Regions from separate parts of the Kitasatospora sp. NPDC127111 genome, predicted to be linked through region 4. Evidence: riboswitches for the same ligand, from Rfam matches in the RefSeq annotation. Region 4 holds a riboswitch; each other region holds the start of a gene.
The links. A riboswitch is a leader RNA that binds a small molecule or an ion and turns the genes downstream of it on or off. The one in region 4 is predicted to bind S-adenosylmethionine.
Positions count from the first base shown of each region.

Region 1: linked by a shared signal. The riboswitch ahead of ACFVHB_RS15485 (AAA family ATPase) and the one ahead of ACFVHB_RS27260 (IclR family transcriptional regulator) in region 4 are both predicted to bind S-adenosylmethionine.
Region 2: linked by a shared signal. The riboswitch ahead of ACFVHB_RS31470 (aminotransferase class V-fold PLP-dependent enzyme) and the one ahead of ACFVHB_RS27260 (IclR family transcriptional regulator) in region 4 are both predicted to bind S-adenosylmethionine.
Region 3: linked by a shared signal. The riboswitch ahead of thrC (threonine synthase) and the one ahead of ACFVHB_RS27260 (IclR family transcriptional regulator) in region 4 are both predicted to bind S-adenosylmethionine.

Region 1 is NZ_JBHXTG010000020.1:84,003-89,535, reverse strand. It holds gene ACFVHB_RS15490 (SDR family NAD(P)-dependent oxidoreductase) at 1-99, opposite strand, end outside; gene ACFVHB_RS15485 (AAA family ATPase) at 172-3,135, opposite strand; SAM riboswitch class IV at 3,388-3,500, opposite strand; gene ACFVHB_RS15480 (DUF4383 domain-containing protein) at 3,654-4,187, opposite strand; gene ACFVHB_RS15475 (glycosyltransferase) at 4,376-5,533, opposite strand, start outside.
Region 2 is NZ_JBHXTG010000069.1:14,964-20,496, forward strand. It holds gene ACFVHB_RS31450 (NYN domain-containing protein) at 1-360, opposite strand, end outside; gene ACFVHB_RS31455 (hypothetical protein) at 551-811, opposite strand; gene ACFVHB_RS31460 (rhomboid family intramembrane serine protease) at 1,026-1,808, shown strand; gene ACFVHB_RS31465 (Lrp/AsnC ligand binding domain-containing protein) at 1,848-2,129, shown strand; gene ACFVHB_RS31470 (aminotransferase class V-fold PLP-dependent enzyme) at 2,133-3,515, opposite strand; SAM riboswitch class IV at 3,568-3,685, opposite strand; gene trpD (anthranilate phosphoribosyltransferase) at 3,817-4,893, opposite strand; gene ACFVHB_RS31480 (hypothetical protein) at 5,040-5,465, opposite strand.
Region 3 is NZ_JBHXTG010000139.1:3,713-9,245, forward strand. It holds gene otsB (trehalose-phosphatase) at 1-840, shown strand, start outside; gene ACFVHB_RS39385 (trehalose-6-phosphate synthase) at 851-2,329, opposite strand; gene ACFVHB_RS39390 (glucosyl-3-phosphoglycerate synthase) at 2,368-3,411, opposite strand; SAM riboswitch class I at 3,684-3,817, shown strand; gene thrC (threonine synthase) at 3,835-5,115, shown strand; gene ACFVHB_RS39400 (ubiquitin-like small modifier protein 1) at 5,182-5,460, shown strand.
Region 4 is NZ_JBHXTG010000053.1:2,561-8,093, reverse strand. It holds gene ACFVHB_RS27280 (hypothetical protein) at 1-169, opposite strand, end outside; gene ACFVHB_RS27275 (DUF4231 domain-containing protein) at 303-788, opposite strand; gene ACFVHB_RS27270 (flavin reductase family protein) at 1,099-1,575, shown strand; gene ACFVHB_RS27265 (GNAT family N-acetyltransferase) at 1,722-2,396, shown strand; gene ACFVHB_RS27260 (IclR family transcriptional regulator) at 2,513-3,226, opposite strand; SAM riboswitch class I at 3,426-3,568, opposite strand; gene ACFVHB_RS27255 (AAA domain-containing protein) at 3,893-5,533, shown strand, end outside.

The DNA of each region.
Region 1 (5,533 bases), on a different contig from region 4:
CGCCGCACCGGGCAGCCGGCAGGCGGCGCCGACCACGGCCACCGCCTCCGGTGAGCCGGTGTCGAGCACGGACGGGTCGTGGGCTTCCAGGCGCGCCATGGTGAGTTCACTCCTGAGGGGAGGTCGGTTCCTTGCCCCTCAGCGTTCCGTGACGCTCCGTCCGGCGCCCCCCTAGGCAACCCCTGTCGAACCCCTAGCCGCCAGTTCGAGGTCCCGGTCGGGGCCGTCGCCGCGCCGGACCACCGCCGCCAGGTCGGCCCGGCGCCGCACCCCGAGCTTGCGGTACACCCGGGTGAGGTGCTGCTCCACGGTGCTCACCGTGACGTACAGCTTCCGGGCGATCTCCCGGTTGGACAGGCCGCGGGCGGCGAGTTCGGCGACCCGGCGCTCGGCGTCCGAGAGGCCCGTCGGAGCGGCGTCCCCGTCCGGGACCAGTGACAGGGCCGGGGTGCGCCGCAGCCGCCGGTCCGCCTGCCGGGCGCGGTCGGGGTCGCCGTCCGTACGGTGGGACTCGCTCAGGTCGGCCAGCGCGCCCGCCAGGTCGCCCTCGGCACCGGCTTCCTCCAGCAGGTCGACGGAGCGCTCCAGGAGCGCGGTGCGTTCCGCGTGGTCACCGGCGGCCGCCCGGATCCGGAGCGCCTGCCCGCGGATCCGCGCGTGGCCCGACGAGCCCGCCCGGGCGAGTTGCTCGTCCGCCAGTTCCGCCGCTGCCCGGCGCCGGCCCAGCGCGAGCTGTGCCCGGGCCGCACCGAGCCGCCACGGAGCGATCGCCGGCAGACGGTCCAGGCCCCAGCGCGCCATCGTGTCCCCGCACGCCCGGTAGGCCGCGAGCGCCTCCTCCGCGCGGCCGACGGCCAGCAGGTGCCCGCCGCGCGCGTACCGGTGGTGCAGGCCCGCCGGGGTCCGCTCCATGCCCTCCGGGACTCCGATCGCGAGGAACCGGGCCGCGTCCGCCGGCAGGCCGAGCGCGGTCCGGGCGGCCACCATGGTGGACAGCGGCAGGCCCACCGCGACGCCCCAGGCGTCCGGGGAGACCCGCGCGAAGGCGCTCCGGGCCGCCGCGTCCGCCGCCCGCAGATCGCCCTGCCGCAGCGACGCCTCCGCGCGGAGCGCGGACACCAGGGCCTGCCAGGTGGAGCCGCAGCGCGCGCCGGTGCGCTCGGCGAGCGGACCGCACCAGCGCACCGCCCGGTCCGCCCGGTCCGTGTACAGCAGCACCGTCAGGGCCGCGGTCAGCGACTCGGTGCCGCCGCTGCCGCCCGGGCGGCCCTCCCGCAGGATCAGTTCCGCCTGCACCGCGGCCTCGCCCGGTGTGACGGCCCCGGTCAGCAGGGAGGCCAGCAGCCGCATGCCCTCGGCCCTGCCCGCCGGGCCCTCCCCGGTCGGCCCGGGCAGCAGTGACGGGTACCAGTACGCCAGCCAGGCCCGCAGTCCGTCCGCCGACCCCGCGTTCTCCGGACGGGACTCGAACCGCTCCAGCGCCACCAACCCCTGGTCCGGGCGACCGTGCCAGAACAGGTGCCGGATCTCCTTCAGCTCGTGGCGCACCGCGCTCGCCGCGTCCACCACCGTCCCGGGCAGCGAGGGAACGCACCGGATCGCCGCCCCGCCGACCGGCTCGCCGCCGAGGGCGCGGCCACCCGCTCCCGGGGCTCCCGCTCCGCCGGGTTCCGGCGCCGGTGTGCCCCTCCCCTCGGGCGGCACCGGGTCGAGCACCCGCTCCGCGCCGCCGTGGTCCACCGGACCGCCGCGCCGACCGAATCGGTCCGGGCCGTCGAGCCGGTCCGAGCCGTCGGCTCGGTCCCTGTCGTCGAACCGTTCCAGGCCGTCAAGCCGTTCCGGGCCGTCGGCGAAGTCCGGGCCGTCGGCGAAGTCCGAACCGCTCCGCCCCCCGACGTGAACGCCGTCGACCCGCCCGGGAGTGTCACCCGCGGGCCGGCCGGCCTGCGCGGACGCCGGCAACCCCGACGTCCGCAGGTATCCCTCGGCCGCCCGCACGTGGCCGGCCACTTCGCGTGCCTCCGCGCCCGCAGCGTCCAGCAGCCCGCCCGCCCGCCGGTGGAGGCCCGCGAGGTCGGCCGGTGTCATGGCCGCGAGCAGGTCGCCGGCGGCCGTCGGATGGCGGAACCCGCCGTCGCGGAACAGCCCGGCGGCGTGCAGCAGGTACAGCGCACGGGGCAGCGAGTCCGTCGGCAGGAGCAGCAGCTCGGCCAGCAGGGCCGGGGTCGCGTAGGGCCCGAGCACCGCCACCCCGCGCGCGTACCGCAGCGCCAGCGGGTCGATGCGGTGCAGGCAGTGCATCAGCCCCCGCCGGTAGCCCTCGCCGACCACCGGCTCCTCGGGCGCACCGGCCCGCTCCTGGTCGTCCAGCAGGCTGTGGACGAGCAGCGGGTTGCCGCCCGTCAGGTCGAACGCCTTCGCCGCCAGGCCGGCCGCGGCGGAGCTGCCGAAGCGTTCACGGCACAGCTCGGCGACCAGCTCCGGCGAGAGCACGTCCAGCCTGATCTGCCGGTGATGGGGCTGGCGCGCCAACTCGACCTCGAAGAACGGGTTCGGCGGCGTCATGGTCTCGCGCGAGCTGAGCACGGTCAGCACGCCGAGATTGCGGGTGCGCCGGACCAGGTACAGCAGGAACTCCAGCGACTGGGGATCGGCGTCCTGGCGGTCGTCCACCGCGATCAGGACGGGCTTCCGCTCCGCGAGGGACCGGACCAGCCGGAACAGGCCCTCCAAGGTCGGCTGGCCCAGCCGCCCGTGCGCCCCCTCCGCGACGGCCGACCGCGGCCGCGTGCCCTCGATCGCGCCCTGGGACAGCAGGGCCTCCGCCGCGGCCGCCTCGTGCGGCTCGACCGGGGCGCTCTGCAGCAGTTGCCGGGCCAGGCCCAGCGGGAACTCCCGTTCCAGCGGCGAACCGGTGCCCATCAGCACCGTGACGCCCCGCTCCGCCGCCACGTCCGTGAACGTGTACAGCAGTTCGCTCCGGCCACTGCCCACCGACCCGTGCAGCGCGATCACGCTTCCGAGGCCGTCCGCACACCGGTCCAGCGCCTCGCGCAGGCGGCGGTACTCCGCTTCCCGGCCGGCGGGCAGCGAACCGGGAAGATCACGCGGGGGTCTCGGGGAGCCAGCAGACATCGATACTCCTGAAGCAGGCGCGCGAAAGGGCGGCCGCTGGGCGCTCCTCTGTCACGCGGGGTCGAGGCTTGACGACCTGGACGGACCGCGCGGGACACCTCTCGCCCGCCGATCCGTCGCCGTCAGCGACAGAGCGCGCTGGCCCGCCGCCGCAGGTCGACGTCGAGCCTGGCCACGAGCCGGAGGCCCACGACCCGTCGCCCGACCGCCCACCGCACCACGAACTTCTCCGTCCCGGCCCGACCGGGCCCGTCACCGCGCTTGCGGCATGACGCCATGCCACCAGGCTTATCCCCGGGGCACCCCACCGCAGTGTGGGGGTTGCCAGTCAGCCGGCCGGGGCCTGGGGGCTGACATTCTTCGCCGAATCGAGTCTACGAAGATCCGACAGATCCCGTCAATCGCCCTCTGGCGCCCCGTCAATCAGGCGGCCCGGCACAGCCCTGCGGCCCGCCCGGTCGCCGGGCGCGGGAGGTCGGTGAGGCGTCTTCAGGGCCGGCGTCCCCTTACCCCGCGGGTCAGCGCGCGGGGCCGGCGACGCCTGTTCGCCCGGGCGGGGAGGCGAGCTGTCGCGCCACTCCGGGGGGCACCGATCCGGGGTGCCGGTGGCGCCAGTACGGGTTGTCGAGCGGCAACTTGGCGCTGACGCGACCGTACATGCCGAACGTGGCGATGATCAGGCCCATGACGAAGCTGAAGACGACGTTGGGGATCCTGAAGGCCAGGACGTTGACGCCGGAGTCGAGCAGGGCGAGGTTGACGAACCCGCTCAGCACGAACAGGCCGCCCACCGCGATGTTGGTCGTCGAGGCGGTGTTGCCGCCGATCACGGCTCCGGTGATCAGGACCCCGGCGGTGGCGATCGAGATCAGGCTGAGCAGGCCGTTGCTCGACAGGCCCGCCACGCGCTCTCCGGTGGTGCTGAAGAACGCCAGGCCGTCGGACAGACCGAGGCAGCCGAAGACCAGCAGGGCGACGCCGCACAGGCCCGCGCCGGCCCGGTAGACCCGCGCGAGTCGGTGGTCGACGGGAAGCTCGTCGCGGAAGTCCATGACAGTTCTCCTTCGCGTATCCGGTATCCGGAGGCCGGTGCCTCCGGATTCCCACGTTCACCGGCCACGGAACCGTTCGACACTTGCAGCGATCACGCACCGTTTGGCGTGTCGCGTCGGTGCGACGAGGCGAGGTGCGACGAGGCGAGGTGAGACGAGGCGCACCCGTGGGCCGCCCGGGGGCGGGGCTACGACGGTGCGGGCGCCCGGGGAACGCCTCGCATGACGCGGACCAGCTGGTCGGCCGCCCGGTGCGGGCCGGCGGCCAGGACCTCGGCCCGCTGGGCGCCGGTGCCGTGCCCGCCGGTGGCCAGCAGGGCCCGGAGGGCGGCGCCGGCGGTCTCGGCGTCGAGGGTGTTCGGGTCGCGCGAGAGGCCGAGACCGGCGCGTTCGAGATCGTGGGCGATGGCGAACTGGTCGCTGGAGAAGGGCAGGACGAGCGCCGGAACGCCTGCCGTCAGGCACTCCGTGAAGGAGTTGTTGCCGCCGTGGTGGACCATCACGGCGGCGTGCGCCAGGAGCGCCTGCTGGGGCACGGACTCGGCGACGCACAGGCGTTCCGGCGACGCCGCCGCCAGCCACGGATCGCGGGCGAGCTCGTCGGCCCGGTCGCCGGCGGCGACGATCACCGACGCCGCGGTGCACTCGAGCGCCGCCCGGGTGACCGTCCGCAGGACGTCGTGGCGGGCCGAGAGGAAGGTACCGAAGGCGATCAGGACCAGTGGGCGCCCGCCAAGGGTCAGGCGGGCGACGGTGGTCTGCCAGCCGTCGTCGAGCCCGGTGCTCGCCGACTCCGCCGTGCAGTGACCGGCGTAGACGGCCACCGGGCCCGGCGGGGCGGCCGGGAGCCAGGGCAGCGGCGGGTAGTTGAACACCACGGCGTGCGGCGAGCAGAGCGCGAAGGCCCGTTGGGGCAGCGGCCGCCCGGGCGAGTGCCGCCGGACCACGTGGTGGAACGCCTCGGTGAACGCCCGGTCGTTCCCGGCCGCCGCGTCCCGCAGCCGCACGAGGTCCGCCGGCTCGGGACGGACCGAGTCGGGCCAGGCGTAGGGCAGTCCGAAGTACGCCTCCGGGCCGGCCGGGAGGTAGCTGGGGTGGCCGGGGCAGAACGTGGCGTAGGGCAGGTCCAGGCAGTGCATGGCCAGCGTCACCGGGTAGCTGAGCTGGTCCACCAGGTACCAGTCGGGGCGCGCCCTCCGGTCGAGGTCGCGGATCTCCGCGAGGATCCGGTCGGGGTCGGCGAGCAGGTCGTCCCGTCGGTGACGCGCCTGGGTGAGCAGGGCCGCGACGGCGCCGTCGCGGGTCGCGTCCAGGAACTCCCGGAGCCGTTCGGCTTCGCGGCCGGC
Region 2 (5,533 bases), on a different contig from region 4:
CTCCGCTATCCGCACCCGGAAGGCCGGCTCGGACTCCAGCGCGGCGGCCAGCGCGGTGGCCGCGTACTTGGCCCGCCGGGCCGGGGTGAACTTGGCGTACTGGCGCAGCGACTGGGGCAGCTCGCCAGGCGGCAGCCCGCCGAGCGCGTCGGCGGCGAGGCCGACCACCCGGCGGCGCACGCCCTCGGGCAGCGGCCGGTCGAGCTTCTCGGCGGCCTGCTCCGCCGGCGCGGAGCCGTCTTCCGCCGGCTCGTCACCGCCGGACTCCTCGCCGGTCGCGGGCCCGTCGGCGGCCGCCCCGGCGGGGGCCGCGGGGGCGGACGTGGCTTCCTCGGCCGCGTCCGGCGCCTGCGCGTCCACAGCGGGCTGCCGCCCCTGCGGCCCGGCGGGCTCCTTCGCTGCGTCCACCACGTCCTCGGCTCCGATCCTGGTCCAGTGGGTACGGCCGACGGCGGCCGCCCTCGTCGTCACGCTCCGTGCGCTCTGTCTGTATTGTCCCGTGCGGCGGGCGGCCGTGCCGCACACCGCCGCCTACCGCACGGGCCGGGCATCAACCCTGCTCGGCGGCCTCGTCGGCCTCGGCACCCGGGCGGGCCACCAGCTCGACCTGGTCCACCGCGTTGCACCAGCGGCAGCGCACCGACTCGACGGTCTCGCTGTGGACCTCGGTCTCCTCCACCTTGGACTCGCCGGCCAGGTCGAAGTGGAGGAACTCGGTCACCCGGGCGGTCCGGGTCACGTCGAAGCGGGTCAGGTTGCCGCACAGGGTGCAGCGCCAGCGCGTCTCGGCGGTCAGGGCGGGGACGGTCATCGGGGATCCTCTCGGGTGGTCCCTGGGTGGGCTCAGGCGCTCCCCCCGGAGCCCCGGCGTCGGCGGCGGGAGGCGGGAATGCCCGCCCCAAGCCTATTGCCTGGGGCAACCACGCCGACGACCGGTTACGACCATCGGCACCCCGCGGTGGCTCCCTAGCCCACCTGCCGTAAGCCCGGTGTCACCCGGGCCGGGCGGAGGGATGCTTGGCCCCATGGCGATCCCGGTCCTCGACCACACCGGTGCGCGGGGCGGCCGCCCGGCCGTGCCCGTCCCGGCCGTCAGCTACGCGCTGATCGCGCTCAACACCGTGGTCTTCCTGCTCGGCCCGGCCGCCGGACTCAATCCGCTGTACGGCCGCGGCCACGACCGGGTCTGCGCGGAGCAGCGGTACGAGCAGCGCTGGGGCGCCGTACCGGCGGAGCTGCTGGCCGGGCACCCGCTGACCGCCGAACAGCTCGCCGAGGCCCCCGACCCGGTACCCGGCTGCCCGGCGGCGGCGACGCCGGGCAAGCACCCGGCCCTGTCGGTGCTCAGCTCCCTCTTCCTGCACGCCGGCTGGCTGCACCTGCTGGGCAACCTGCTCTTCCTCCACGTCTTCGGCCCCACCGTCGAGGAACGGCTCGGCCGGGCCAGGTTCGCCCTCTTCTACCTGGCCGCCGGCTCGCTGGCCACCTACGGCTTCGCGCTGGCCGAGGCGCACTCGCCGGACTCGACCCGGGTGCTGATCGGTGCCTCGGGCGCGATCTCGGCCGTCCTCGGCGCCTACCTGCGCTTCCACCCGCGGGCCCGGGTGACCACGCTCGTCCCGCTGCTGTTCTTCCTGCCGCTGCGGTTCCCGGCCTGGCTGGTGCTCGGGCTCTGGTTCGCCCTGCAGTGGTGGTCGGTGCACTCCGCCGGGGCCGGGGTGGCCTACCTGGTGCACGTGATCGGCTTCTCGGCGGGCTTCCTGTACGGCTGCACCCTGGCCACCCGCCCCCCGCGCCGGCGGGGCTGACGCCCGCTACCCTGGCGGCACCTCACAAAGGAGCCCACAGTGATCACCGCCATCGTCCTGATCAAGACCAGCGTCGACCGCATCCCGGAGATCGCCGAGGCGATCGCCGCCATCGAGGGCGTCAGCGAGGTCTACTCGGTCACCGGTGGTTACGACCTGGTGGCGATGGTGCGGGTGCGCCGGCACGACGACCTGGCCGAGGTGATCCCCGGCCGGCTGAACAAGGTCCCGGGCGTGGCCCACACCGAGACCCAGATCGCCTTCCGCACCTACTCCCAGCACGACCTGGAGGCCGCCTTCGCGCTCGGCCTCGACGAGTAGCGCTCAGCCCTCTCGGCGGCCCCTGTCGATCTGCCCGGTGGGGACGCAACGGCCGCCCTCGTTGCGGTAGTTCCAGGCCGCGCCGTCCGTGACCAGCTCGCGGACGGCGGCCAGGAAGCGGTCGATGTGCTCGTCCGGGGTGCCGGCGCCGAAGCTGACCCGGATCGCGTTGAGGCTCCGCTCGCCCGGGAGCGAGGGATCCGGGGCACCGCACGTCGAATCGACCGCCGGCGCGTCGTCGTTCAGCAGCGCGCGCACCAGCGGGTGCGCGCAGAACAGCCCGTCGCGCACGCCGATGCCGTACTCGGCGGAGAGCGCGGCCGAGAAGTGCGAGCTGTTCCAGCCCTGGACGACGAAGGAGAGCACGCCCACGCGGGCCGAGTCGGCGCCGAACAGGTTCAGCACCTTCACCTGCGGGACCTCCGCCAGGCCGGCCTTCAGCCGGGCGACCAGCTGCTGCTCGCGGGCCTCCAGCGCGTCCCAGCCCGCCTCGGTCAGCGCCCGGCAGGCCGAGGCGATGGCGTAGGCACCGATCACGTTGGGCGAGCCGGCCTCGTGCCGGGCCGGACCGGTGTGCCACCGCACGGCCACCGAGCCGTCGGTCTCCCGGGCCACCGTACGGGTGGCGCCGCCGCCGGCCAGGTACGGCTCGGCCGCGTCCAGCCAGTCGGCGCGGCCCGCCAGCACCCCGGCGCCGAACGGCGCGTAGATCTTGTGCCCGGAGAAGGCGATCCAGTCCACGTCCAGGTCGCGCACCGAGACCCGGTGGTGCGGGGCGAGCTGCGCGGCGTCCAGCACCACCCGGGCGCCGTGCCGGTGGGCGGTCGCGGCGAGCTCGGCGACCGGCCAGAGCTCGCCGGTGACGTTGGAGGCGCCGGTGACGCAGAGCAGCTTGGGGCCCTCGGGCGCCCCGGTCAGCGCGGCGTCCAGGGCGGCGACCGCCGCGGCCCGCGAGCGCGGGGCCCGCAGGTAGGTGACGTCCAGGCCGGCGTGGGCCCAGGGCAGCAGCGAGGCGTGGTGCTCGGTCTCGAAGGCGAACACCCGGGTGCCCGCCGGGACGGCGCGGGCCAGCAGGTTGAGCGAGTCCGTCGTGGCCCGGGTGAAGACCACCTGGTCACCCTCGCGCAGGTCGAGGAACTCGGCGACGGTGCGGCGGCTCTGCTCGAACAGGTCGGTGGAGAGCTGGGAGAGGTAGCCGGCGCCGCGGTGCACGCTGCCGTAGTAGGGGGCGTAGGCGGCGACGTCGTCCCAGACCCGCTGGAGTGCCGGGGAGCTGGCGGCGTAGTCGAGCGCCGCGTAGCCGACCTTCGCACCGCTGGCGAGCGGGACCTCGACGTCGTGGCCGAGGACGGCGAGCGGGGCGCAGATTTCGGTGGAGAGGGACATCGGGATGCACTCCTGGTACGGGTCAAGGACCCCGGGAGTGCGTGTCAGCCGGCGTCCGCGCTTGTCACGCGGACGGATTGCCGCGGGACCCGGTCCTCACCCAGGGCACCCCGCCACGGACGGAGGGTTGCCGGACAGCAAGCTGGGGCTTGACGCTGTCACTCATGACCTGGGCAGGACTCTAGGTCGCGTCCGGCGAGTGGTCAAACGCCGTTCCGCCATCCGGACAGCTACTCGCCCCCCGCCTCCGGGACGGGAGGGTCCCGCGGGGCGGCTTCCCCGCGGGACCGCAACTCCCGCTTCACGCCTTGGCGGTGGCCTCCGACCAGCGCTTCAGGACGTCCAGCGCGGCGCCCGAGTCGATGGCCGCCGCGGCCCGCTCCATGCCCGCCGCCAGCTGCTCGGCGAGCGGCGCGGCGGTGAGGTCCAGGGCCACCAGTCCGGCCGCGGTGTTCAGCAGGACGGCGTCGCGCACCGGCCCGCGCTCCCCGGCCAGCAGCCGGCGGGCGACCTCCGCGTTGTACGCCGGGTCGGCTCCGCGCAGCGCCTCGATGCCGACCGGTTCGATGCCGACCTCACGCGGGTCGAAGGCGGTCTCGGTGACCTCTCCGCCGGAGACGATCCAGACCCGCGAGGTGGTGGTGATGGTCAGCTCGTCGAGGCCGTCGTCGCCCCGGAAGACCAGCGCCGTGGCACCGCGCCGGGCCAGCACGCCGGCGATCAGCCCGGCCAGCCGGGTGTCGAAGCAGCCGATCGCGTGCGCGGTCACCCGCGCCGGGTTGGTCAGCGGTCCCAGGATGTTGAACGCGGTCGGCACCCCGAGGTCGCGCCGGGCGGTGGCGGCGTGCCGCATCGACGGGTGGAACTTCGCGGCGGAGCAGAAGGTGAGCCCGACCTCCTCGGCCACCTCGGCGACCCGCCGGGCGGAGAGGTCGAGGGCGATGCCGAGCTTCTCCAGCACGTCCGAGGAGCCGCTCGCCGAGGAGGCGGCCCGGTTGCCGTGCTTGACCACCTTGGCGCCCGCGGCCGCGGCGACGATCGCGGACATGGTGGAGATGTTGACGGTCTTGGCCCGGTCGCCGCCGGTGCCGACGATGTCCACCGCCGGGCCGGGGACGGAGAGCGGCTCGGCGTGCGCGTACATCGCGTCGACCAGGCCGGCCACCTCGTCGACGGTCTCGCCCTTGGCCCGCAGCGCCACCATGAAGCCGGCCACCTGGGCGGGGGAGGCCTCGCCGCTCATGATCCGGTCCATCGCCCACGAGGTGGCGCCCTGGTCGAGGTCCTCGCCCCGCAGCAGCGCCGACAGGATGTCCGGCCAGGTGCGGACCACCTGCACGGGGTCCTTGCCGCCGTTCGCAGGGTTCACGTTCACCATGGCCGACTCCAGCTCTTGTGGTTCCCCGAAGGGACGTCCGTAGGGTCGGAGTCAGCCTATCGAGCGGCGGGACGCCACCGTCCCGCCGCGACCCTTCTTCTCTTCCACTGAGACGGCCCGCCGGAAAAGGCCTGTTCCACCGGCCGCTAGCGGACGACCGGCGTCCGCTTCGCCACCCGGGCGCGGAGCAGGACGGCGGCGGCCTCGGCCAGCGCCACCGGGTCCACCGGCTGGGAGATCGCCGCGTCGGCCCGGCTCCAGGCGGCCAGCCAGGAGTCCTGCGGCCGGCCGATCAGCACCAGCACCGGCGGGCAGCCGTAGATCTCGTCCTTCAGCTGGCGCGCCAGCCCCAGCCCGCCGGCCGGCACCGCCTCGCCGTCCAGCACGCAGAGGTCCACTCCCCCCTTCTCCAGCGCCTTCAGCACCGCGGGAGTCGTGGCGCACTCCAGGTAGGACAGCTCCGGCAGATCCTCCGCGGGCCGGCGGCCGAGCGCCGTCAGCACCTGCTCGCGGGTGTTGCGGTCGTGGCTGTAGACGAGAACGGTCAGCGTCTCGTCGGTCGTGTACGCCATGGGCCCTGCTCCCTCAAAGTGTGATCCGGACCACGTTCGCCTCAACCGGGATGCTACTCCCGATCACC
Region 3 (5,533 bases), on a different contig from region 4:
GACACGGTGCAGCTGAGGACGGAAGCCGGGCGCACGGGGCTGGAGGCGCTCCTCGCCTCGCCGCGCGAGGCGGTGGTGGCGCTGGACTTCGACGGGACGCTGGCGCCGATCGTGGCGGACCCGAGCCGGGCGCGGGCGCACCCCGGGGTGGCGGGGGCGCTGCGGGCGCTGGCCCCCCGGGTGGGGTCGGTCGTGGTGGTGACCGGCCGGCCGGCCGGGCTGGCCGTCGAGTACGGCGGGTTCGAGGGGATCGACGGCCTGGTGGTGCTGGGCCACTACGGCGCCGAACGCTGGGAGGCCGGGGTGCTCACGGCACCGCCGGTGCACCCGGGCGTGGCCGCCGCGCGGGCCGACCTGGACGGAGTGCTGGCCGCGGCCGGGGCGCCGGCGGGGACGTGGGTGGAGGACAAGGGGCGGTCGCTGGCGGTGCACACCCGGCGGACGGAGGCACCGGAGCAGGCCCTGGAGCTGCTGCGTGCGCCGGTGGCGGCGCTGGCCGCGGAGCACGGGCTGGTGGTGGAGCCCGGCCGGCTTGTGCTGGAGCTGCGGCCGCCGGGGGTGGACAAGGGGGCGGCGCTGCGCTCCTTCCTGGGGGAGCGGGACGCCCGGACGGTGCTGTACGCGGGTGACGACCTGGGGGACGTGGCGGCCTTCGCGGCGGTGGAGGAGCTGCGCGGGGACGGTCTGGCCGGGCTGCTGGTGTGCAGCGGCGCGGTGGGCGACGCGCCGGTGAAGGAGCTCGCCGACCGGGCCGACCTGGTGGTCGAGGGCCCGGCCGGCGTGGCGGCGCTGCTGGAGCGGCTGGCGGCGGAGCTCGGCCGGTCCGCCGGGGCCCCGTGAGCCCGCGGCCTCAGCCGAGGTCGTCGAGCGCGTCGAGCTGGTCGAGGAACCACTGCTGGGGCGGGAGCGCGGTCGCCGCGGCGGCGAGCCGCTTGGTCCGCTCGGCGCGCTCGTCGGCCGGCATGCCGAGCGCGGTGTGCAGGGCCTCGGCGGTGGCGATCACGTCGTAGGGGTTGACCGTCAGCGCGTCGTCGGCGAGTTCGGCGTGCGCGCCGGCCTCGCGGGAGAGCACGAGGGCGCAGCCGCGGTCGGACACCACGGGCACCTCCTTGGCGACCAGGTTCATGCCGTCGCGGATCGGGTTGACCAGGGCGACGTCGGCCAGCCGGTAGGCGGCCAGCGAGCGCGGGAAGTCGTCGTTGACGTGCAGGATCAGCGGCTGCCAGGCGGGGGTGGCGAACTCGGCGTTGATCTCGTCGGCGAGCCGCCGGACCTGGGCGGTGTAGTCGCGGTACTCGGCCAGGTCGGTCCGGGACGGGTAGGCGAAGGCGATGTGCACCACCCGGTCCCGCCACTCGGGCCGGGTGCGCAGCAGGTGCCGGTAGGCCTGGAAGCCGCGGACGATGTTCTTGCTCAGCTCGGTGCGGTCGACCCGGACGACGGTGCGCCGGTCGCCGACGGCCGCGCGGAGCGCGGCGAGGCGTTCCTCGACGTCCGGGCGGTGGGCCCGCTCGCGCAGGAAGTCGGCGTCGGCGCCGAGCGCGTGGACGCCGAGGCGCGTGGTGCGGCCGGCGTGCGTGACGGTGAGCGCGGCGCGGTCGACGGTGGCGCCGAGGAGCCGCTCGCAGCAGTCGGCGAACGCCAGGGCCCAGCGGCGGGTGAGGAAGCCGGCCCGGTCGGCGCCGAGGATGCCGGTGAGGACGGCCTCGGCGACGTCGTCGGGCAGCAGCCGGAAGTACTCGGGCGGCGCCCAGGGGGTGTGCGAGAAGTGGCCGATCCGCAGGTCGGGCCGGGCGGCGCGGAGCAGGGCCGGGGTCAGCGAGAGGTGGTAGTCCTGGACCAGGACGGCGGCGCCGCGGGCTGCCTCGGCGGCGAGCGCCTCGGCGAACGCGGTGTTGTAGGCGGTGTAGGCCTGCCATTCGGCGCGGAAGCCGGCGTCGAAGGCGGGTGCGGTCGGGGTGTCGTAGAGCAGGTGGTGGACGAACCAGAGGGTCGAGTTGGCCACGCCGTTGTAGGCGCGGGCGAAGGTCTCGGGATCTATGTCCAGCATCCGGACGGCCTGCCCGCCGACGTCGTGGCCGGCCCGGTCGAGCCGCCCGTCGGGTGCCTCCCGGGCGGCTCTGCGGTCGGCGTCGCCGAGGGCCGCGCAGACCCAGACGGCGTCCGGGTCGTCGATGGCGGAGAGCCCGGAGACCAGGCCTCCTCCGCCCCGGCGGAGGGTCAGCGTGCCGTCGTCCGCCGTGCCGAACGACACCGGTCCCCGGTTGGAGGCCACCAGGACGGGGGCGGTGCCGGTCTGACTCGAACGCTCGGTCGTGAGATCGCCCATGAGTGGGATGTTGCCGTGGGTCCGCGGCCGCAAACCCCTCAGCGGGGGAGGTGCCGGGTCACGTACTCGGGGACGGTGTGCATCGGGGGCCGTTCCAGGGCGGTGATCCCGTAGGTGCGGGGGGTGAAGATGGGGGTTCCGCCGCCCGGGGGCTGGGGGAGGGCGCGCGGGTCGCGGGTGAACTGGGTGAGCAGCGGGCGCACCAGGTCGGCGGACGCCTTGAGCCGGTGGGTGCGGTCGAGCCGTTCGAGGGCGGTGCGGTAGATGGTGGCGGCCATCCGGCCGAGCGCCTGGCTGTCCTGGTGCCGGTGGTGGCGGACCCCGACGTCCACCTGGGCGAGGGCGTCCAGTCCGGCCGTCTCCAGGGCGTCGACCAGCAGGCCCAGCTCCACGCCGTAGCCGGTGGGGAACGGGAGGCGTTCGAGCAGGGAGCGGCGGGCCGCGTACTCGCCGCCGAGCGGCTGGACGAAACCGGCGAGTTCCGGCCAGTGCAGGTTGAGCAGCGGGCGGGCGACCAGTTCGGTGACCCGGCCGCCGCCCGCGGGCACGACCGCCCCGTCCGTCTCCAGCGGTCGGTCGTACATGGCCTTGACCAGCTGGATGTCCGGTTCGGTGAGCAGCGGGCCGACGATGCCGGAGACGAAGGCGGGGTCGAACTCGCGCAGGTCGGCGTCGACGAAGCAGACGATCTCGCCGCTGGTGACCAGCAGCGAGCGCCAGAGCACCTCGCCCTTGCCGGGGGCGGCGGGCAGCCGGGGCAGGATGTCGTCGCGGTGGACCACCCGGGCGCCGGCCGCGGCGGCCGCCGCGGCGGTGTCGTCCGCGGAGCCGGAGTCGACCACGACGAGTTCGTCGACCAGCGGCAGGCGTTCCATCAGCTCGCGGCGGATGGTGCGGACGATGTCGCCGACGGTGGCCTCCTCGTCCAGGGCGGGCAGGACGACGCTGACGGTGCCCGCGCGGCCGGCGGCCCGCTTGGCGTCCAGCAGGGTGCGCACCGGCCGGTCGGCCGCGCTCCACGAGCGGCGGCGCAGCCAGGACGCCGCCTGCGGGAGGAGCTCGGGTGTCGGGTCGGCGGGCACGGGTCTCTCCTCGGCGGGTTCGGGCGGCGGGTTCGGGCTCGGGCTCGGGTCCGGGTGGGGGCCGGGCTCGGATCGGGGTGCGGGCGGCGGGTTCGAGGTCGGGTTCGGGGCGGGTTCGGGGCCGGACGGCGGCGGGCCGGGGACGGGTGGGACGCGCCATCTCGCGTGGCGGACGGTCCCGTTCACGGTTGACGCCTTCGGATACAGTCTTCGTACAGCGGTCGGACCTTCGCACGCCGGGGTCACCGCTGAGCATGACCACAACTTCACAGAGCTCATCCAGAGGGACTGAGGGAACGGCCCGTTGACGTCCCGGCAACCTTCTCGCGCGGCTGTCGTCCAGGCCCCGGCGGGACAGGTGCCAATTCCGGCCCGTGGCGCGACCGCGCCACGGGGAAGATGAGGAGAGAGGCCTCCGCCATCATGGCTTTCGACACCGTCGCACCCGCAACCGTTGACCTCGGCCCCGCCGCCGCCCTGTCCTGTCGCGAGTGCGGTACCCGTTTCCCGCTCGGTCCGAGCTTCGCCTGCCTGGAGTGCTTCGGGCCGCTGGAGATCGCGTACGACTTCGGCAGCGAGGCCGCGGAGGAGCTGCGCAAGCGGATCGAGTCCGGTCCGGCCTCGATCTGGCGCTACGCGCCGCTGCTGCCGGTGCCGGCGGACGTCGCCTCGAAGCCCAACCTGAACCCCGGCTGGACCCCGCTGGTGAAGGCGGACAACCTGGGCCGCGAGCTCGGGTTCACCGCCCAGCTGCACGTCAAGGACGACTCGGGCAACCCGACGCACTCGTTCAAGGACCGCGTGGTGGCCTGCGCGATCGAGGCGGCGCGGGCGTTCGGCTTCACCACGCTGTCCTGCTCCTCGACCGGCAACCTGGCCGGCGCGGTGGGCGCGGCCGCCGCCCGGGCCGGTTTCAAGTCCTGCGTGTTCATCCCGCACGACCTGGAGCAGGGCAAGGTCGTGATGGCCGGTGTCTACGGCGGTGAGCTGGTCGGCATCGAGGGCAACTACGACGACGTGAACCGCTTCTGCTCGGAGCTGATCGGCGACCCGGCCGGCGAGGGCTGGGGCTTCGTCAACGTCAACCTCCGCCCGTACTACGGCGAGGGTTCCAAGACGCTGGCGTACGAGATCTGCGAGCAGTTGGGCTGGCGCCTGCCGGAGCAGATCGTGATCCCGATCGCCTCGGGCTCGCAGCTGACGAAGATCGACAAGGGGCTGCAGGAGCTGATCAAGCTCGGTCTGGTCGAGGACCGGCCGTACCGGATCTTCGGCGCCCAGGCCGCGGGCTGCTCGCCGGTGTCGGCGGCGTTCAAGGCCGGCCATGACGTGATCCGGCCGGTCAAGCCGGACACCATCGCCAAGTCGCTGGCGATCGGCAACCCGGCCGACGGCCCGTACGTGCTGGACATCGCCCGCCGCACCGGCGGCGCCGTCGAGGACGTGACCGACGCCGAGGTGGTGGCCGCGATCAAGCTGCTGGCCCGCACCGAGGGCGTCTTCGCCGAGACCGCGGGCGGGGTGACCGTCGGCGTGCTGAAGAAGCTGGTCGAGACCGGTCAGCTGGACCCGGCCAAGGAGACCGTCGCGATCAACACCGGTGACGGCCTGAAGACCCTGGACGCGGTCTCCGACGCCGGGATGACCGCGGTCATCCGCCCGACGCTGGCCTCGTTCCGCGACGCCGGCCTCGCCTCCGCCTGACCCCCGCCACCGCTCGCCGCCACCCACCCGCGGCCACCCGCCGCCCCGCCGCAAGGAGAAGCCCCCATGAGCGCCAACGTCCGCATCCCGACCATCCTGCGCACCTACACCGGCGGCGCCGCCGAGGTGGCCGCCGAGGGCGCCACCCTGGGTGACGTCATCGCCGACCTGGAGCGCAACCACGCCGGGATCTCCGCCCGCATCCTCGACGACACCGGCAAGCTGCGCCGTTTCGTCAACGTCTACGTGAACGACGACGACGTGCGCTTCGCGGAGGGCCTGGCGACCGAGATCAAGGACGGCGCGAGCGTCTCGATCATTCCGGCGGTGGCCGGCGGCTGCTGAGCCGCGCACCACCTGGCAAATCCCTCCCGCCGAGGCACCGGCCGCCCGCGGGCACGGAATTCACTTGCCGCGG
Region 4 (5,533 bases):
ACCGCGGCTCGACGGAGGTGGCGAAGCCGCCCGCGCAGGCGCGCAGCCGGATCGTGCCGCTGTCCCGGTACTGCGGCCCGGCCAGGATCAGCTCGGCCACCGCGTGCAGGGCCCGGCGGGTGCGTACGACCGTCTCGGTGTCCATGGGGGCATGCGTCTCGGTGTCCATGGGGGCATGCTCCCAGAACGGGCGCCCACCCGCGGCCTCCGCGGGAGCACGGCGGCACGAGCCGCACCCGACCGACACCCCGGCCGGGGGTGACCCCGACGACCGCCGGGTTGCCCCCCGAGCACCTGACGGCTCACCGGCTCTCGGCGGAAGCGCTCAGCGCGCGACGCTCCTGCAGCCACCGCTCGCTGAGGTGCGCCCACACACCCTGGTACTCGTCGAAGAACGGCCGGAGCCGGTCGTGCGTGAGCTCACCGGCCGGTGTTGAGGCGATCAGGTACTCGAGGTCATCGGCGAGGCGCTGGAACCGGTACTGGGTCTCCTCCATCAGAACCCAGCGCGATCGCCAGTTGAAGAACGACTCAACGGCCCCCAGCAGGGTGACCAGTGCGACGAGGGCGAAGCCCAGGCCGGCCCAGAAGTCCAGGTCCTGCAGGCCGAGAATGATCGTCGAGGCGGCGGACAGCGAGAGTGTCAGCACCTTCAACGCCGACGAGGCGCGGCGGAAACGCTTCTTCCTCGTTCGGGCGTACCCGTTGCCCTCCCGGATCTTCTCCAGGAGGTGCCCAGCGGTGTCCGCCGGGGCCAGCCCGACGCCCACGAGCCCGCCAGATCCCATGTCTCCCCCGCTTCCTCCGCCGCTCGCGGCACACCTGCGACTCCCCACCGTAGGCTCTCACACCGCACGTCCGTGGACGGACCGTCGGCTTCCTGCCGTCCGGCGGTCCCGGGCGGACCGGCCCGCGTGCGGACGGCTCCGCACCCTCGGCCTCGGCCCTGATCCGGCCGACCCGCGAACCCCTCCCGGGTCACCGGCGGCCACCGGCGGGCCGCACGGCCGCTCCGCGCTCCGCAGGGCCCGCAGGCGGAACGGGGCGGCCGCCCGGCCTCGGTCGGCGCCCGCCGCGGCATGACCCTAGGCTGAGGACATGGGCGAGTTCGACGCGTTCACGGATCTGCTGGACCAGCCGGTCTACGTGGTGACCGCTCCCGGTCCACCGCCGGCGGGGTGCCTGGTCGGGTTCGCGGGGCAGTGCTCCATCCACCCTCCGCGGTTCGTGGTGTGGATCTCCAAGGCGAACCACACGTACGACGCCGCCCTGGCGGCCGACGCGCTGGGCGTCCACCTGCTGCCGCACGGGCAGGGGCTGGCCGAACTGTTCGGCGGGCGGAGCGGCGACGACACCGACAAGTTCGCCCGCGTGGAGTGGTACCACGGGCCCTACGGCGTGCCGGTCCTCGCGGACGCGCCGGCCTGGTTCGTGGGCCGCGTCATCGACTGCGCGGACTGGGGCGACCACACCGGCCTGCTGCTGGCGCCGGTGGCCGTCAGTGCCCCGCCCACCGGCGCGTCGGTGCTGTCCTACCGGGACGTCTCCGACATCGAGGCAGGCCACCCCGCCTGATTCCCGCCCGGGCCGGGTACACCCGCACGGCGCCGCCCCCGCGCCCTTTCACGTTCCCCCGCTTTCGGTCAAGAACTCCCAGGCGCAGGCTTATTGCTTATATGATGCAGCTGCATTCCATAAGCAAAAAGGGGGAGCTGGGGCCGATGACGGGATCACCGGGGGCGCCGGGCATCGAGTCGTCCCGCGACGACTCCGTCGCCGGCCACGGCGCGCGTCGTACCACCGCCGTCGACGTGCGCCGGGTGGACCGGACCGCGCTGCTCGGCCGGGCCGCCGACGTCCGCGACGTGTACGCGCAGGCCTTCGGCCGACCGCCGTGGAACGAACCCGCCCACCTGGCCGACGAGTTCCTGGACCGACTGGGCCGGGACGCCGACCGACCGGGGTTCACCGCGGCCGCCGCCCGCCGCGCCGACGGTCGTCTCGTCGGATTCGCCACCGCCTGGACCACGCCGGAGCCCTTCCCCTCCGAAGGCTCCTACCGCCACGCCACCGAGGGCCTCGGCGAGCGCGGCACCCGCGACCTGCTGGGCGGTGCCCTGAAGATCGACGAACTGGCGGTCCACCCCGACCACGCCGGCCAGGGCCTGGGAACGGCCCTGCTGAACGCGGTGAGCGCGGCAGCGCCCCGCGGCCGGCTCTGGCTGTTCACCACGGCCGCCGCCGGCGGGCCGCTCGACTTCTACCTGCGGCACGGCTGGCGCCCGGTCACCCGCCCGGCACCGCACCCCGACGGCGTGGTCGTCCTGCTCGGCCCCCGCCACCCCGGAGCCCCGGCGGCCGCCCTCCCCGAGGCGGCACGCGCAGCCCCGCGCTAGCGTCCACTGCCTCATCGTCAAGGGTGGTGTCGTCCACAAGAACGAGCTCGACTGACCCGCCCGCCGCCGGCGCCCCCGGCGGCGGCGCGGCGGCGTCAGGAAGCGCCGCGGGCCGTTCAGGAGTGGCGGAGGGCTTCGGTGAGGCGGTGTCCCGCCTCGACGACGACCTGGGAGACGTGCGCGCCGGGGTGGCGCGAGAGGCGTTCGACCGGACCGGAGACGGAGACCGCGGCCACCACCCGGTTGGACGGGCCGCGGACGGGCGCGGACACGGAGACCACCCCCGGCTCGCGTTCACCGACGGACTGCGCCCAGCCGCGGCGCCGTACGCCGCTCAGGGCGGTGGCGGTGAAACGGGCGCCCTGGAGACCGCGGTGGAGGCGCTCGGGCTCCTCCCAGGCGAGCAGGATCTGGGCGGCGGAGCCGGCCTTCATGGGGAGGGTGACGCCGACGGGGACGGTGTCGCGAAGTCCGGAGAGCCGCTCGGCGGCGGCCACGCAGATGCGGACCTCGCCCTGGCGGCGGTAGAGCTGCGCGCTCTCCCCGGTGACGTCCCGCAGGTGGGTGAGGACCGAACCGGCGGCGGCCAGCAGCCGGTCCTCGCCGGCGGCCGCCGAGAGCTCGGCGAGCCGGGGGCCGAGCACGAACCGGCCCTGCAGGTCCCGGCTGACCAGGCGGTGGTGTTCCAGCGCGACCGCGAGCCGGTGGGCGGTGGGCCGCGCCAAGCCGGTGGCGGCGACGAGTCCGGCCAGGGTGGTCGGCCCGGCCTCCAGGGTGCCGAGGATCGAGGTGGCCTTGTCGAGCACGCCGACGCCGCTCGTGATGTCCATGGATGGGTACTCCAGTCTCGAAATCCCGTGAGCGGCGGGGGGGTCCGCCCAGGGGGGGCTCCCGCGCGGGGAGCGGGGGCGGTCAGCGAGGACGGGCCGGAGAAGTCGGCCGATTGCCTGCGCCGGGCACGAGACGGGTACGCGGAAGGGCCGGGGCGGGAAGCGCCCGGGCGAAGGACAGCACAGAGAGCACCGTGTCTCCTCATCTTTCCCGCGCCACGTTGGCGACAGGCCGGAGTTGGCACTGATCCCGGGCGGCACGGCGCGTACTTCGCACGCCGGGTCGACCGGGGAGTTGCCGGGGCTTCGTAGGGCCGGTCCCTCCACCCCTCTGGATGATTCGCGAGGAACCATACAAGATTCCCCGGCCGCCCCGCCAAACCTCCCCGCCTTCACGCCCGGGTGCTTCGTGCCCTCCGTGCCGGCGCACCGCCCGTCGGCTCCACCGGGCCGTGGCTGCCGTGCTGCCGGGCAGCTCCGGGAGGAGGAGGCCACTCCGCCTCCGATATGCCGACAGGCCAGGGTCCCTGACGCCTCGACAGGGCGGTGATCAGCCCACTCGGCCCGGGGGCCGGCGTCCGGTAGATTCTGCGGGCAGCTGATCGGCACACGAAGCGGCCGCGTGCCGCGCATTCGACACGGGGGCAATGAGTGCGGAACGGACACGTGCGGGACCGTCACCGGGAGGCCGTGCTGGAGTGCTGGCGGGCGATCGAGCTGTTCAGCCCTCCGGGCATCCCCTCGCTGCCGCGCCGGCGCCGTGCCGCGCGCTCCGGGCCCGCGGACGAGTACGTCGTGGACCTGGACCCACAACCGGGCCAGGAGCGCCTGCCGTTGCCGTGGCATCCGGACCACCCGGCGACGGCGAAGCGCCGGGCTCCCTACGGCAAGATGTGGCGCCACGAGGTGTACGGCGGCGTCTTCGACCTGGAGCTGCTGCGCCAGGCGATGATCACGGTGCTGCCCGAGGGGACCGACCCCGACCCCGGGGTGCCGCAGGCGGAGCTGGTGCTGTCGGGGCAGAGCGCCATGTTCGCCCTGGTCCTGGACGATGAGGGCCGGCCGGTGGAGGACACGTCGGTGATCTCCGCGTGCGGGTGGGCAACCGGTCGGCTCTTCGATCCCGGGCCGTCCGTGCCGGGGTGGCTGGACGGCTTCGAGGACCTGAACGACGCGTTCGGCAACGCGATCGACAAGCTGACCGCCGTCCGCATCCCCTACTCCCCCGGCTCGGGACCGGTGCCCGGGCAGCCGTCCCACCCGCAAGCTGCGGCGGATCCCGCGTCCGCGTCCCGGGCCTCCGCCTGGCGGCAGCTGCTGGCCGAGATCCTGGGCGGCGCGGCCGTGGGCGCGGTGGGGGCGCTGTTCGGCGAGGTCGCCGGCGCCGCATGGCAGGGCGCCGCGGAACCGCTCGTACGGCGCGCCGCCGACTGGGCCGCTGCCCGCCGTCCCGCCGCGGAGCACGCAGAGGACCCGGATGAGCCGGACGGCCCGGAGGACGGCCGCCCGGCCGGCTCCGGGCACGCCGCCGCGCCTGCGACCCCGGACGCGGGTCCGCCCGACGGGGCGGACGATGCGGGTCCGCGGGCAGTGGGTCTCGCCGACCTGGTCGCGCTGACCGCACAGATCGCGGACCTGTGCGGGGTCGAGGCGCACCTGAGGCCGCGGGTGATCCGCGTGCGCAGCCGGCTGGTCCACCGTCCGCGTGACCCGCGGGCGAAGGCCACCGTCGCCGCGCCGTTCCTGAACAGCCTTCTTCCACCCGACCTGGCCCGGGTGCGGGCGGCGGCCGGCGAAGGGCTCGGGCCGGCGCTGGACGCCTACCTGACCGAGCGGGACTCGGTCGACGTGGGGGCACGCACCGACGTGCGGCAGGCGCGCGAGGCCGTCCTGGCCGGGGTGGCCCCGGCTCTGGTGCCGGCCGGCCGGTGGCCCTCACCCGCGCGCTTCCCGCTCGCGCTGAGCCAGCAGTTCGCGGTGGACCGCATGCTCGCCGACCGCACCGGCACCGAGGGCGGGATGTTCTCGGTGAACGGTCCGCCGGGCACGGGCAAGACCACGATGCTGCGCGACCTGGTGGCCGCCCTGGTGGTCGAACGGGCGGCCGTCATGGCCTCCTTCGACCGGCCGGGGCAGGCGTTCACCGGCCGCGCGTGGCAGGGCCTCGACCGGCAGGGCAGGCACCGGCGCTACGTCGTCCGGCTGGACCCGCGGCTGACCGGGTTCGAGATCGTGGTCACCTCCTCCAACAACGGCGCGGTGGAGAACATCACCGCCGAACTGCCGGGCCTGGACGCACTCGGCGAG